DNA from 3 places in the Sinanaerobacter sp. ZZT-01 genome. Region 2 is predicted to be linked to each of the others. Evidence: riboswitches for the same ligand, from Rfam matches in the RefSeq annotation. Region 2 holds a riboswitch; each other region holds the start of a gene.
What was found. Region 2 has a riboswitch for cobalamin ahead of U5921_RS14285 (hypothetical protein). Riboswitches for the same ligand answer to the same signal wherever they lie in the genome.
Positions count from the first base shown of each region.

Region 1: it holds a riboswitch for cobalamin, as region 2 does, so the genes downstream of both, U5921_RS10625 (hypothetical protein) here and U5921_RS14285 (hypothetical protein) in region 2, are expected to answer to the same signal.
Region 3: it holds a riboswitch for cobalamin, as region 2 does, so the genes downstream of both, U5921_RS15625 (M14 family metallopeptidase) here and U5921_RS14285 (hypothetical protein) in region 2, are expected to answer to the same signal.

Region 1 covers NZ_CP141728.1:2,211,887-2,217,444, forward strand. Annotated here, with positions in the region: gene U5921_RS10615 (electron transfer flavoprotein subunit alpha/FixB family protein) at 1-838, shown strand, start outside; gene U5921_RS10620 (FAD-binding oxidoreductase) at 838-2,223, shown strand; cobalamin riboswitch at 2,584-2,797, shown strand; gene U5921_RS10625 (hypothetical protein) at 3,011-4,735, shown strand; gene U5921_RS10630 (InlB B-repeat-containing protein) at 4,841-5,558, shown strand, end outside.
Region 2 covers NZ_CP141728.1:2,946,501-2,952,058, reverse strand. Annotated here, with positions in the region: gene U5921_RS14295 (SMC family ATPase) at 1-1,824, shown strand, start outside; gene U5921_RS14290 (hypothetical protein) at 1,974-2,246, opposite strand; cobalamin riboswitch at 2,457-2,665, shown strand; gene U5921_RS14285 (hypothetical protein) at 2,912-3,214, shown strand; gene U5921_RS14280 (response regulator transcription factor) at 3,392-4,072, shown strand; gene U5921_RS14275 (HAMP domain-containing sensor histidine kinase) at 4,062-5,558, shown strand, end outside.
Region 3 covers NZ_CP141728.1:3,231,407-3,236,964, forward strand. Annotated here, with positions in the region: gene U5921_RS15610 (ABC transporter substrate-binding protein) at 1-917, opposite strand, end outside; gene nikC (nickel transporter permease) at 936-1,763, opposite strand; gene nikB (nickel ABC transporter permease) at 1,760-2,704, opposite strand; gene U5921_RS15625 (M14 family metallopeptidase) at 2,730-3,686, opposite strand; cobalamin riboswitch at 3,814-3,991, opposite strand; gene miaB (tRNA (N6-isopentenyl adenosine(37)-C2)-methylthiotransferase MiaB) at 4,158-5,519, opposite strand; gene U5921_RS15635 (NAD(P)H-dependent glycerol-3-phosphate dehydrogenase) at 5,544-5,558, opposite strand, start outside.

The sequences.
Region 1 (5,558 bases), 730 kb from region 2:
AATTTCTGCAGAGGAATTAAACTATCGAGGGGCACAGACCGTTTATTATATAAAGGACTCTTCTTTTAAAATACCAGAAGAAAATTCCTATAAAGAAAATGTCGTTGCTTTTATAAAAGAAAGGGAACCGGAAATTGTTTTGATTGGAGCAACGAACTTTGGACGTTCCTTGGCACCACGAATTGCAGCGGCACTAGGAACGGGATTAACTGCGGATTGCACAGACTTACAAGTAAACGAAGAAGGGCGGCTGATTCAGATCCGACCGGCATTCAGTGACCATTTGTTTGCACATATTAAAACGGTAAAAGACCCGCAGATGGCAACGGTTCGGTATAAGGAATTTGCAGAGGCACAAAGAGATACGTCAAGAGTTGAAAATATTGTGATGATGAAACCATATATGGCACTCTGTTCAAAGAGTAAAATAGATGAAATCATTCCAATGGATGATATGGATATTACAGAAGCAGAAGTTATCGTGGCAGCGGGGCGCGGCTTACGAAAAAAAGAGGATCTGCTGCTGCTTGAGGAATTGGCGCGTACTTTAGGAGGAAAAGTTGGCGCATCGAGAGCACTGGTCGACGCCGGCTTGGCAGAGAGTGCGATGCAGGTAGGATACAGCGGTAATCGTGTAAAGCCAAAGGTATACATTGCCTGCGGTATTTCAGGAGCACCACAGCATTTGGCAGGTATGAAGGATTCTCAGACGATCATCGCAATAAATAGTGATCCTTCCGCCCCTATTTTTCAAGTTGCCGACTATGGATACGTAGGCGATCTGTATGAAGTGATACCGCAGCTGATTCATGCATGGAGAAAGGAGGAGACGGAATAATGAAGGAAAATATTTTAAAAGCATTAAAGGATATCGTTGGAGAGGATTATCTTCTGACAAAGAAAGAACTGACCGCCTCTTACCTTTATGATGAAGTAGAAGAAGCATACCGCCCGAAGGCAAATATAGATTCAATCGTAATAAAGCCAGCAAATTCAAAGGAAGTAGCGGCTGTTATGAAGCTGGCCAATGAATGGAAGATTCCCGTAGTCGTACGTGGTGGAGCAACCGGACTCTGTGGTGGATGCACACCGGTAGAGGAAAGCTTTATTTTAACGATGGAACGAATGAATGCAATTTTAGAAATTGACCGAAACAATATGGTAGCGGTTTTAGAGGCTGGTGTTACACTGATGGACTTGCTTGAAGAGCTGGATCAATCAAATGATTTAAGCTTCCCAGTACATCCCGGAGATGAAGGTGCACAGATGGGCGGCATGGCGGTAACCAATGCGGGCGGAGCCAGAGCGGTACGTCACGGTGTGATGCGAAAGCATATTATGGGTGTGGAGGCAGTCCTCCCGAACGGTGAAATATTGGAGCTCGGAGGAAAGCTTGTAAAAAATAATGCAGGATATAATCTAATGCAGCTTTTGCTTGGAAGCGAAGGCACATTGGCTGTTATTACTAAAATTATATTGAAAATTTATCCAAAAGATCGCAGTTCTGCAACGATTGTGGCACCGTTTGAACGATTTGAGGATGCATGTCAGGCAGTAATGGACATTTTACAAAGCGGAAATATTCCTCTTGCAGTAGAATACATGGATAAGCATTTGTTTGTGGGAACGGCAGAAATGCTTGGTTTGGAATGGCAGGCGAAAAGAGGAAATGCAGATTTGCTGATTATTCTTTCGGAAAAAAATGAGGAGCGCCTGTATGATGCATGTAGGGAAATCAATGCAATTTGCGAGAAAAACAACTGTTATGAAACTTTGTATGCCGGAAAAGCAAAGGAACAGGAAGAGCTTTTATTAATTCGAAGCCAGCATTATGAGTACATTAAAGAAACGATATGCGATTCCTTTGATATGGCAGTGCCGGTTTCAGAGATTCCAGCTTTTATCAGCGATTTAAAAAGACTGGTAAAAGAGTATGATACCAGTACGAATGTGATTGCGCATATTGCAGATGGAAATGTGCATAATGATATTTTGTATTTGAAGGACGGGAGCATTCCGCCGTATGCAGAGGAACTGAAGCAGAAAATGTATGATGCCTGCTTTTCTTACGGAGGAACGATTACAGGAGAGCATGGGATTGGGAAAATCAGGACAGAGGACTTAACCTTGCAAAAATCACCTGTAGAGCTGGAACTGATGAAGGGGATTAAAAAGGTATTTGATCCGAATCATATTATGAACCCAAAAACAGTGTTGATGTAGCATGAATAAAGAGCTTGCATACCTTAGAGATAGGAAGAAATAAGTAAAAAGAAGCTGACTGCTGAGGAAGAACAGAGCAGTTAGTTTCTTTTTCTTTAAATTCACATAACAGGACATTATCTATCTTACAAATTAGGAAATATTTAGCATGATTTTCACTTGCAAAATATAATGAAAGCTGATAACATAAACTCAAATCAGATGAAATTAGAAAAAATAATACAATTCATGTTCTGCCGGTTTAATCCGGTAGTAATTTTGCTCTTGAAAAATAGAAAAATAGATGGTAGTATAAATCTATAAAATTGTAAATATTAAGAAAGAAACAATATTTTCGACAATGTTTGACAAGTATAAAACGAATTGAATACATATTCATGTTCTACCGGGTAAAGCCGGAAGCTAAGAGGGAAGTCGGTGAAAATCCGGCACGGACCCGCCGCTGTAAGCGCGGAGTTTCTGAATCATATTTGCGGAATGCAGACTGCCACTGAGGGGTGATAAGCCCTTTGGGAAGGAGATTGGAAACGAAGATGCGCAAGTCAGAAGACCTGCATGGATAGAAGGCAGTGATAGTCACGAGGTAAATGACTTGCAGGATTTTTTTGAAGGAAAAAAAGAGCACATGATATAAATAGGAGCAGTGAAAACGGACTGCGGCATTTTGCCGCAGTCTTTTTTGTTGAAATAAAAGAGGAAGGGGGTGAGCATGATTGAAAAAATACGGTAATCTCGCCGTATGGAGCATAACTCAATTATTTAAGAAAAAGAAGGAGGAAAGAAGCGAATGATGAAATTCAAATTAAGAAAGCCAATAGCTGCATTGGTAACAGCAGCTATGGTAGCAAGTATGGGAATCCCTGCCTTTGCGGCTGATTGGCCCACGTATCAAGGCAATGATATTCACAACGGAATCTTGACGGATGGAGCGCCAACGACAACAAGTCCGAGCGTTACACAGATTGTTTTGCCGCATAACGGCTCCGGCTGGGACGGCGTCGATTCCGCCGCTGTCATGGAAACGACAGGTGATGGTGATACCTATGCGTATGTGCTGTATGACGGGTACACCGTAAAAGAGGATGGAAGTGGTGGCGGGCGGCTTGCAAAGATCGACTGCACCGCATCGACACCGCACGTCGTATGGGATGCGCAGATCACGCAGAGCTCAGGCTTTCAGCTGTCCAGCCCATATCTGGATGTGGAAGACAGAAGCATCTATGTAGGCGCTTCCGGCTACAACCAGAAAGCAACAAACGATAATTTGGCTTTAGAAGCAGGAGTAACAAAGGATTGGACCGTATCTGGGTCCGGAATCACAATGGAAGCGAATAAGGTGATTGTATCCGGGGATGAGACGGTTACAATGACACAGGCAAATATTGATTTAGAGAACGGCAAGAAGCACCGTTCGGCTACCGGCGTGAAGATCAACGGAAGTGGTGTGGGTATGACCGTTACGGCAAAGCTGAACGGAACTGTAGTGGGAGAAAAGACTTTCACGTCTGCAGATCTGATCGACGGTCACTATTACTTAAATAAAAACTTTGATGACCAATCTTCAGCGGCAGAAGCAGCAGTGCTTACCGGAGCGAATACGCTTGAATTCACTTATGAGATAAGCGGAAATACAGGAAACACAGTGGAAATCGAATACTGTAGCTTATATGAGCAAAAAACTTCCATTACAAAGGTAGTAGATATCGACGCTACACCAACTACAGATTGGTCACTGGCTGTGCCAAATAACGCACAGATCAATACGCCAATTGTAAAAGACGGAGATTACATTTACTTCGGAACCTGGTCGGGTCACGCAGGCACGTATTATCAATATGATATGGGTGTAGAAGAGTTACTGGAATACAACCCGGGTAACGGCGGATTTTACTGGGCCGGTGCGGTGGTAGACGAGGATTACGTATACTTCGGCGGAGATAACGGCTATCTGTATGCCCGTCCGGTTGGCGACGATTTTGAAGATGTATCACAGGGAAGTGTAATCAATCTAGCAACGGCAGGCGGTGTGAGCCCGGGCAATGTGCGCAGCACGATTTCCCTCGTAGACGGGCACCTTTACTTCACGAGCCAGGGCGGTTACATTTGGAGTTTTACACCAAATAACGGTACGCCGACCTTGGATTGGAAGGCAGAGCTCGCAGCGACCTCCACGTCGACACCGACCGTAGTAGGAAATGATATTTATGTAGGCTATTACGCTGGATTTAGCGCAGGCGGTGTGCAGAAGATAGATAAGACAAGTCATGCAGTTACGACAATTGCAACACCGGGACCGGTACAAAGCTCAGTACTTGTGAATACGGACGGAGGCGTGAACTATTTGTACTTCAATACCAATTCCGCAACCGGAGCAGGCTACTGCTATAACGCAAGTACCGGAACTAAGGTATGGCAGACGCAAGGAGATACGTATGCGTTGCAGGGAATGGCGTCCAGCAACGGCATCTTAACCTTCGGAAATGATTACGATCATTTTTACGTTGTAAAATAATAGAAGGCTTGATGCTTTGAGTAAGAAGTAGGAGAGGAGAAGGATGTGTCTTCATTTTTGGATGATAGGCACATCCTTATTTTAAAGTAGAAGGCGGTAGAAAGAATGAAGCATGAGAAAAGAAACTATTTTTTAAGCTTGACACTGTGCATGGTTTTGATTTTGGGGCAGATCATACCGGTGGGAGCAAGCTACGCACAAGATAGGGGTACAGAGCTGTCAGGGAGAACGGAGAGCGTTGTACAAGACGGGGGTAGCAAGGATAAAGAATCAGATTCTGCCGTGGGAGTATCGGAGGATGAGGGGATTGATGTAGGGGAAAATATGTTTGAAGATGAGAATACGGCAGGAGAAGAGTCTGATAATCAGAAGGAAGAAACAGAAGAAGGCGCAGATGAAAAGGAATTTAGCGAAATGGAAAAAACAGAAAAAGAAAGCGAAGATGTTCTTTCGGAGGATTCGGCTACAACAGATGATGTGATAAAAAATCAAGAGGATAGGGAAGAACCGGTAGAAGAGGCTCTGAAGGAAATGATTTCTGAGCCGGTTATGGAAACACTGGAGCTTGCCTTTGAGAATGGATTGCCGAATATAATGGAGTATGAAGCAACGACTCAGAGTGCCATCTATTTTATTGCTGATGCGGAAGGTATAAAAAAATTAGGGGGATTAGTAAATAGCGGTATTGATTTTAAGGGGAAAACGCTGAAGCTGACGCAGGATATTGACTTAGAGCTTCAGGAATGGGCGCCGATCGGAACAAAAGAACATCCCTTTTGCGGTGTGTTTGACGGCGACGGATGCAAGGTAAGAAATTTAAAGA
Region 2 (5,558 bases):
CAAGCAGAGCATGAGCAGCTTAGTGAAAGAATAACGATGGTTCGCAGCCAGCTTCATCAATATGATGAATTGGATGCTTCAAAAGAAAAATTAGAACAGATGAATCGCACCTTTTTAGAAAAGAGCAAGTATCTGGATCAAAAAAAAGAAAAGTTAGAAGAAGAAATGCTGCAACTTATGGCCTTGAAAAAAAAGTTAAATAACCTAAAAGATTGTGAAACCTTGAAGGAAAAACTGATCAATCAATATGAGAATGAAAGGCAGCGGCTTGAACGTTTAAATGCACTCGCTAATAGCCTTAATAGCTGTATGAAATTAGAGAAAAAGCAAAAAGAGGCACAGGAAGAATACAGAGATGCTCTAGAAGTGGCAGAGCGTGCGCAACGAGACTATAGTAATAAAAACAGAGCTTTCCTTGATGAACAGGCAGGAATTTTAGCCGAGATGCTGCAAGAAGGAGAAGCATGTCCGGTTTGCGGTGCTGTGGAACATCCTTGTTTAGCCGTAAAATCCAAAGGTGCTCCTACCGAAGCAGAGCTTGAAAAAGCCAAGAAAAACAATGAGAAAATGCAGAAGAGAGCGGCTGATGCAAGTACAGCGGCAGGAGAACTTTCCGGTCAAATTTTTTCAAAGAAGTCTGAGATTGAAAAGAATTGCACGGATCTTATTGGTGTGTATAATTATGATGCAGTTCCAGAACGACTTTCACATGCTTTGGAGAAAGCAGAAGCAGCGATTGCAGACTTTGAAGAGAAGATTTCGATAGAAGAGAAAAAGGTTAAAGAAAAAATTAAGATTGAAAATGAGATTCCGATAGGAGAGACGAAAATCAGAGAATGGGAAGATGAAATATCGGGTCTAGACAAGTATACTTCTACACTTTATGCAGAAATCGAGAGCATGACTGCTGTATGGAAAAAGCAATCGTCGAAATTAGAATATGAAAGTAAATCTGATGCAGAAAAGATAATCCAAGAGATGAAAAGGAAAAGAACAGCAATGGAAAAAGCGCTGGAGCTTGCACGAAGAGAGCATCAGGAAATGAAATCTCAGATAGACGGATTGCAAGGGAAGATTCGGGCACAAAAAGAACAACTTAAAGATGCGGACTGTATTGATATTAATTTAGAAAAAGAAAAACAGGCGGCATTGCTTCTAGATAAGCAATCTCTAAATCATATTTTGACTGCGCTCACTTCCCGAAGCAGCAGCAATCATTCAGCTCTTCATAACATCCATCGACAGAGCAGAGAACTGGCTCGGCTGGAAACTAGATGGGGATGGGTAAAATCCCTTTCAAACACGGCAAACGGAAATATAAGCGGAAAAGAAAAAATCATGCTGGAGACTTATATACAGATGACCTACTTTGATCGGGTTATCGCTCGCGCAAATACGAGATTTATGAAAATGTCCAGCGGTCAATATGAACTGAAGAGAGGAATCGAAGCAGACAACAACCGGAGTCAAAGCGGACTTGAATTAAATGTGATTGATCATTACAACGGGACAGAGCGCAGTGTCAAGTCTTTATCGGGAGGAGAATCTTTTAAAGCATCGCTTTCACTAGCCCTTGGACTTTCAGATGAAATTCAGTCCTACGCAGGAGGAATCTGTTTAGATTCCATGTTCGTCGATGAAGGATTCGGTTCTTTAGACGAGGATTCATTGCAGCAAGCAGTTAAAGTACTGGCAGGCCTTACGGAAGGCAAGCGACTTGTCGGTATCATTTCCCATGTAAATGAACTTAAGGAAAAGATCGATAAACAAATTGTCATAACGAAAGAAAAATCCGGCGGAAGTCGGGTGACGATTCTTTCCTAAATTTCTTTACTTTTTTCCATACATATTTCATAGGTACGTTACGTGTTTATTTACGCTGTGTAACACAAAGATATTGTTAATCGAAATTTTCAATTACTATCTGCCCCGCATAGGTTAATGCAATGCTGCCAAATTCTATGAAGGGAATATCAAATAAGAAGTCCTCGTTCTCTTTTCCTTGTGCTACAGACCGGAGCGAGCGCTACTGATTCTAAATGGCTTGACTTGCTGCTTTTCAATATAAAGCGGGCCAAAGGTAAATAAGGAATCTGTGCTAATTGTTTTAGGAATTCCGTTTCTTCTTCCGATATTTGCATTTTTTTTTGATGATGTCCGCAATTACATCCACAGCAACTATGCTCGTTTTCGTAAGTGCTTTCATGGTTGCTTTGGCAGCAGCAGCCTTTTTGTGTGGTATTCATAATATAATCCTTTCTATTTAAGCAGGTAATTCAAAACTAATTCTTAATAATTATTAAATTTAAAGTTAGCTTAAACTAACAATCTAAATAGAATAGCATAGGATAGTTAGGTTGTCAATAAGCTGTGTAATACGCAGAGTGTTCTTTCATTGAAAGGGGAATTGAAAGCTAGTTTGACAAGCGAGTAAGAAAATGAGATACTGAATATAAATAAAATAGTAAAGTTTATGTTCCATCAGTAGAAAGTTGCTGATGGCTAAGATGGAACTCCGGTGCAAATCCGGGACGGTACCGCCGCTGTAAGTGAGGAATCCAAGCCGCAGCTATGGAAAGTAGCAACCACTGAGTAAAACTTGGGAAGGTCGGCAAAGGGTGATGATACACGAGTCAGAAGACATGCATAAGTTTTAAGCGCAGGAAGCTATGGTAAACAAATTGTATTGTAGTGTGTAATGTGCATAAATAGATCCAGTTAAAAACGGAACTGTGACTTTCATCTAGTCACAGTTTTTTTATGCTACAACATGACTTGTCGATAAGCTGTTTCTACATAATTGGGCAGAAGTTTTAATATGATCTGCATAAAGCGGAGCCTTTGTAAATCGAAATTTTCGATTTCATTCTATTCACTTTTTTATGATATAAAATAAATGGAGGATTCTAGTATGAACATTCAGTGGTTTAAAAATCCGGATAACATTGTGTATGCGGAAACAGACAAGGTTGTTCCGGCCTTGTCAAAGGAAACAGGAATTTCCGACTTAGGAAATAAGCTTAAGAGCTTTCAGCGCAACCCCAGTCCGGAAGGGCTGACCCTTCGAGGGACAAAAAGAGTTTCAGTTAAACTTTTTATTCCGAATCAAACGTTTGATGAGAGATTAGAGATGGGAGATAATGTTTGGATTTATATGGGTGAAACAAGAGAGTGCTATTGTGTTTATACTCCATGGGAGACAGCAGCTGACTGAAGCCGGGCGAATGTAAAAAGAAATATGGAATATTTAACAAAAAAATCTATAAGACCGCATTTTTTTATTGTGGTCTTATTTTTTTATTCTCTGATTTCATTTACAGTAAAAGATTTCTTTAGGACATAAAGAGAACATATCGGTATAATAAGATATACGGCAGAAGGAGGTAATGAGATGACCTATAAAATATTATTGGTAGAGGATGAATTAAAAATGCAGAATATCATAAAAGACTATTTTGAAGTAAAAGGCTGCAATCTAGTTTGTGCAAATAATGGATTGCAAGCACTGGAAGTTCTTTCTTTGCAAGAATTTGATCTCATCTTGCTCGATGTAATGATGCCAAAGCTGGACGGATTTTCTTTATGTAAGAAGGTACGAAGAGACTCGGAGGTTCCCATTATTTTTTTAACTGCCAAGACAGACGAAGAAGATAAGCTTTACGGATATGAGCTCGGAGCAGATGACTATGTTACAAAACCGTTTTCACTTGCAGTCTTATTTGCAAAGTCCACTGCACTTATAAATCGAACTGCAGGCAGGGTAGTTAGTGAGAAGCTTCAGGCAGGAGGGATTACCATTTATCCTGAAAGAAAAGAGATAAAAATCGATGACAATTATATTAATCTACCCAATCTAGAGTATAAGATATTACTTTTTTTTATTAGAAATGAAAAACGGATAGTAACCAGAGAGCAGCTGTTGAATCAGGTATGGGACCATGCTTTTGATGGGAGCGACCGTGTTGTGGACAGTCATGTGAAAAAGCTGAGAAAAGCGATTAAGCCATACGATTCTTATATAAAAACAATTGTAAAAACAGGATATAAATTTGAGGTGAACCATGAAAAATAGATATGAAAAGAAAAATATATACGTGAGAACTTTAATTAGTCTCTTGATTTTTTATTTGATTACCATGATGATTTTTACCGTGATCTATGAGCAGATTGTAGTGTCAAGAACTGCCTTTGTTAATACCAACAAATTAAGCAATGCAGTGTACATGGCCCAGAAAAGTATGTTCGAATACGAAGCCGATCCCAGCTTGGTAAATCGTTATGCGATTTCAAAAATCTGCAATTCGATTGCAAGCAGTATGGGAGAGCCGCTTTTATATGGAGCTTGTGCTATTTTTGATGAGAATAAAGACTTAATCAGTAAGAGTGGAGAATATCTTGTAATAAATGAGCATATTCAGACAGAATACGGCGACTGGACAACGCAAGCCTTTGGAATCTGCTTGGATGACTATATGAAACCTGACGAAATAAATGAGCTAGAACAGTATTGGCAGTATAGTCCACATTCCTTAGATGAGAAGGTAAAAACGGGCGATTTAGTAAAAGAGTATAAGATTACAGCGGATATATACATAAAGGATAATGAAATTGTTCCAAAGAAGATCATTGTGACAGAAGAAGAATATGAGATAAATGATATTACTTATACATCATTAGAAGATGGGAGTGGTTCGATAGCTTCTTCTTCCCGAAAATTAAATGAGCAATTGGAGAAAGAATATATCTTCCATCCGGAAAATATAGATGATTTTGAACTAAGAAACTTTATAGATTGTTCACTTGAAAATAGTTATACTGTGAAAAATGGATTAGACTATCTTCCTTTGTCAGATTCTGAGAATTTAAAAAAATCATCCTTAGCAAAAGCAGCAGCAGATCCTTCCGTACTGAATCCTATCAACTTAAAGGATCGTTACGTTTACAATTATGCAGAAGGGTTTTTGCAGGTTAAGGTAACCGATATTTGCTATTTTAAAGACAGAGAAATCATGGATGGGAAGGGTTTCTATTTTGTAGTGGAAGGGGTCTTTAACCCTTGGCTATATACTTTTAAATCCCTAGTTTTGGTTTATTTATCCTCGTTCCTCTTACTCCTGTTTACGTGGATATTTCTGTCACGCAAGCTTTGGGAAATTTACAAAAGACAAGAGGCACTTGAAGTGAACAGACGCAGGTTTACGGATGCAATTGCACACGACTTGAAAACACCGGTAGCACTTATCAGTGCCTATACAGAAGCGCTAAAGGAAAATATCAATTTTAAAAAAGACGAATATCTGGATGTCATTGCAGGAGAAGTGCAGAGGATGGATCATATGATAATGGAAATGCTGACATTATCTAAACTGGAATCTGGAGTGCAGTCACTTCATTTAGAAAAAATAAAGATGAATGATCTTATAAAACAAGAGAGTTTAAAATACAATCGGATGCTTATGGAAAGAGAGATTTTGTTGCATATAGAAGAAAATGACTTATTCATCTTAACGTGTGACAGCGTGCAAATGACAAAGGTTCTTCATAATCTTTTCTCAAAT
Region 3 (5,558 bases), 280 kb from region 2:
CACATTGTCTCATCATCCAGTGCCAGCAATACGGCTTTTCGCAGATTTACATCCTTTAAAACTCTCTTTTGATTGATATAAGAAAATCCGCATCGCATACCGATGGTTTCTGAAACCTGAAAATCGGAAGAGTCTCTTAATTTTTCCAAATCGCTTGTTGTTACAATGTTTTCTACAATATCAATATCGCCGCTTTGTAACGCCATAGCTTTTGTTGAGCTGTCATCAATAAATATAATATTAACATTTCTATATGGAACCTCTCCGTTCCAATAATATCCATTTGCTTCCATTGCAATCGATACTCCTGTATCATACTTTTTAATTGCATATGGGCCGGTTCCGATCGGATTGTTTGCAATATCCAGATCGGAATTTACATCCAAAATAGAAAAGTAAGGATGGGCTAATACCGCACACAAATCTGCATATGGCTTGCTCGTCACAATCTCAACCATACCAGAATCATCATCTGCAATAATCGATTCGTATTGCATAAATACGGACGGCGTTGAATTTCCGTTACTATTCGCTTCTTGCTCATACATATATTTTATAGAATCCACAACTGCGGAAGCAGTTACATCTTTTCCGTTGGAGAACTTCACTCCATCCCTAATATGAAATTTCCAATCTGTATTCTCATCGTTTACTTTGAACTTATCACTTATATAGGGCTGCGCATTCATTTCCTCATCAAAACGAAACAGACCTTCTCCGATGCTGTATCTGGATACGCACCAAGCCGCATTTATCATTGCGGATGGATCTAATGAATCCGAAAAGTTAGTGCACCCAAAATTCAATGTCTTACCCTTATCCGCAGAATTCTTATCGCTTGTCCCACATCCGCCAAATATGCTGACAACTATAACTGCAAGCAATACCAATACCGCAATTCTCTTTTTTAGCTTCATTTTTTGCCTCCTGTGATTTTATATTTGCTTCGGGTCTAATATGTCCCGTAAACAATCGCCTAATAAATTAAATATAACGGCTACCACACAAATCGCCATTCCAGGAAATACCATAAGCCATGGACAATCAAACATGTAAGCTCTTCCTTCATTTAGCATAAGCCCCCACTCTGCTAATGGTGCTTGTGCTCCAAATCCCAAAAAAGAAAGTCCTGCTAATTCTAAAATCATCGTTCCTATATCCGTAGCAGCTGTAATTATTAGCGTAGGTAATGCGTTAGGTATTAAATAATATCTTAAAATATCAATATCTTTTGTCCCCATGGTCTGTGCTGCATAGATATAATCCTTATGTCTAATTTTCAAAACCAAACTTCTTGCAAGCCTTGCATATTTTGTCCAGCTTACCGCCGCAATTGCGATAATTGCATTCGCAATACTAGCCCCTATAATACCTGCCACCGCAATCGCTAAGACCATTCCCGGAAAAGAAATCATCATATCCGAAAATCTCATGATTACAGAGTCTATCATGCCGCCATAAAATCCGGAAATCGTTCCAAAAATCGTCCCGACCAAAAAAATGATACTAACTAAGGCTAATGAAGCCGTCAGCGATATTCGAAGTCCATAAATAACACGAGATAAAACATCTCGCCCCAGCTTATCCGTTCCAAACCAGTGTGACGCACTCGGTGAAAGAAATGCTTCCTTTAAATTTGATTCATAAGGGCTGTAAGGCACTATTTTCCGAGCAAATAAAGCAATTAATACAAGTGCAGCCGCCAATAAAACGAGAATCATAAACTGTTTGTTTTTTCTCATGAATACAACTACTTTTTTCATATTTCACTCCTTTTTCGAATTCTTGGATCCAAATAAGAATATGAAATATCCACCAGCCCATTGATTACCATATATATCACTGCAATCCAAATTACATAGGCTTGAATTAAAGGATAGTCATAGGCTTTAATCGCAGAAACCGCTAAATTCCCAAGTCCTTGATAAGAAAAAATAACTTCAACTACTGCAGTTCCACCAAGTAAATTTCCCAATGATAAACCAAGCAGGGTGATCAGCGGCAATAATGCATTTGGAAAGATATGCTTCCATAGAATAATGCTTTCTTTAATGCCTCTTGCTCTTGCTCCAATAACGTACTCTTGATTCAATTCTTCCAAAACAGCAGTTCGCACCTGCCTCGTATACTTTGCAGACATTGCAAATGCAAGTGTAACTGCCGGCAAAATCAGCTTTTCGATTCCATTTCCCATAGAAACGACTGATACTAATTTAAATTTTACAGCAACCACATATAACAAGAGCATCCCTACCCAAAAATTAGGTATGGATATCCCTAAAAAAGTGCCGCTTCGTATCAAGTAATCTGCCACCCTGTTTCTCTTAACCGCTGCAAGCATACCAAGTGGAACGGATACAAGAATCATAAAGGCAAGAGAGGTAAATGCCAGCTTTAAAGTTGGCCATAATCTTACTAAAATAATATCAGCAACAGGTCGGTTCATAGAGTAAGAAATACCAAAATCCCCGCGAAGGCATCCAGCGAGCCAATTCCAGTACTGGATAAAAAACGGTTTGTTTAACCCCATACTTTCTCTCGTTTGTTCTAAAATTTCCTCACTTGGAATACTCCCAGATACAGCATACATGGTTCTAACGGGATCCCCTGGAGCCAGGTAGGTTAACCCAAATGTAATAAAACTAATCCCGAATAAAACGATTATAGTCTCAAATAGCCTATTCCTCAATTTTGTCCCGCTCAAAATGCCTCCTCCTTGCCTATAATCATTAATCGAAAAGCTTTCCGTAAGCAATGACCGTTTCTTTTTCTAAAACAGACAAGCTTGCGATTTGATACAAAATAACACTTCTTGCTTTTGCAATATGTCTTTCCAGTAAATTTCCAAAATAATCTCTGATTTCTCCTAATACCTCATTTTCTTCAACGATATCACCGGCTCGGTGCCGAGGGTACCAGCATCCTGTTTTTCCTGCCTCTTCATAAAACGCTTCCTTAATCAGGATTTGATCGGTTTTCTCAAATGCACTGCCCACAAGAAAGCCCATTGCTCTTAAAATCCTTTTTACATCCAAGATGTCTTCCTTCACTTCATCCTGTGACCAGAGTCCCAGATTTCCTCTTTCAAGCAAAATACCCGGGATTCCCAAGCTTCCCGCGTAGTTATAAGCACCTCCACTTCCGTTCTGAGATTGCACAATATATTTTACATTCACTTGCCTTGCCATCTTCTCGGAAATACGGCAGGTTTCTTCATCGGCTTTTCCCTGGCAATATACATAGGACTTTAATTCTTCATGCCAATCCCCACAATGCAGGTCAATATAATAATCGATATGAGAAAAAACTTCTTTCTCTATGTAATAACAAATTTTTTCTGCCAATGTTCCTTCTTTATTCCCGGGAAATTCACGATTTAGATTTTTCCCATCCTCATAAACACAGCTTTTTGTGCGATGCTCAAATCCGGTTCGATTTACCAATGGAAGTATTATGATATTCCCGCTGATCTGACTCGGTTTTAAAAAAACAGACAACTCAAGTGCTGCCTGTATTCCAACATACTCCGCATTATGAATGCCACCTGTTATTAAAATTGTCTTTCCTTCTTCTTTTCCGCAGATAACGGTAATCGGTAATTGAACGCCTGCTTCTGCGATTTCCACAACTCCCTGAATTTTTTCGTTTCTGTATTTTAATGCTTGCGTAAGGTCAATTAGATTCATTTACATTCTCCTCATTGCTTATCTCATACTATATCAAGAATATTAATCAAAAAAAAATGTACACAAATAAGTGTACACAAAGAATTCCTTGTCATTTTTTCTTTGAGCTCACCCATCCTCCGTAGGCATTGCTGATATGCATAAAAGCAGGTCTCCTGGCTTAAAAGCATCGTTCCTTCCTCCTTCCCGGATACAAAATATCCAGTGGTTTTTGGAAGAAACCCTTTTTTACAGTGACGGGATCGCATTGGACTTACACCAATTTCCCTATTAATCCTCATGGAACTTTTATAATTTACATTATATCCTAATTTTCAAACAAATGTCAACAAATTTCTACAATCCATAAAATTTCTCATACCTTCTTCGATATGGATTTGAAAGCTCAAAAAACATTGGACAGATAAAAACTGCTGAAAAACATTGCATTGTATGATTTCACAGCAGTTTTAAATCAAATATCTATTTCACTTATGAGATGACTTCTCCGGTCAAACTAAACGTCTTTCCTTCTGTAATTTTCACTTCTACGATCTCACCGATTAACGCACTGTTTCCTTTAAAATTGACTATCTTTAAAGAATCCGTCCTTCCGGTATAAGTCGTTTTGTCGGTCTTGCTCGTTCCTTCTACCAATACTTTTTGCACGGTTTTCTCATAGCTCTTATTAATCTGAGCGGTTATCCCATTCATCAACTCTACCAGACGATTAAAGCGCTCGTGCTTCACCGACTCAGAAATTTGATCCGTAAGGTTTGCGGCAGGTGTTCCCTTTCTTATGGAATATAAAAATGTAAAAGCAGAATCAAACTGTGCGGTTTGCACTAGATCCAAAGTTTCAGAAAAATCTTCTTCTGTCTCTCCCGGAAAACCTACAATAATATCAGTGGTAATCGCTATATCCGGAACTGCTTTACGAAGTTTTTCAATCAAATGCAGATACTGTTCTTTTGTATAGTTTCGATTCATTTTCTTCAGTAAATTTGTGCTTCCAGACTGAACCGGTAAATGAATATGTTTGCAAAGTTTATCACAATCTCGAAAGGCCTGAATCAAATGGTCTGACAAATCCTTTGGATGCGAGGTCATAAATCGAATGCGTTCTAATCCATCCACTTCATTCAGTGCATAAATCAGTCCGGCAAAGTCCATCCCGTTTTCTTTTGGCGCACAATAGTCACTTCCGTGGGAGCTGACCCCATAAGAATTGACATTTTGACCCAATAAAGTCACTTCTTTTACACCCGCAGCAACTAATTGCTCCACTTCGGAAATAATTTCCTCCGGTCTTCTGCTTCGCTCTCTTCCTCTCGTATAAGGAACGATGCAGTAAGTACAAAAATTGTTACATCCGTACATTATGTTAACAAAAGCTTTAAAAGGATAAAGCCGCTTAGCTGGTAATCCCTCCACTACAGCTCCGGCTTCTTCCCAAACATCGACAATTTTTTTACGTTCTGCAAGAACCCCCTCAATCAGCTGGGGAAAAGCGTGGATGTTATGCGTCCCAAAAACTAAGTCAACCCATGGATATTTGCTTTTCAGAGTGTCAATAATGTGCTGCTGCTGCATCATACAGCCACAGACGGCGACAACAAATGACGGTCTTTCTTCTTTTATTTTCTTCAGCTGCCCTAAAATGCCGAAAAAACGCTTATCCGCATTTTCTCTCACACTACATGTATTTAAGATTACGATATCTGCATCTTTTTTCGTTTTTGCTGTCGTAAATCCACGCTCTGCAAGCATACCCGCGATCGTTTCGGAATCACGCTCGTTCATCTGGCAACCAAAGGTCTGTATAAAAAAACTGCTTGGCTGATTATTTTCCATTTATTTTTCTCCAAATATTTGATATTAACGAATCAGTAA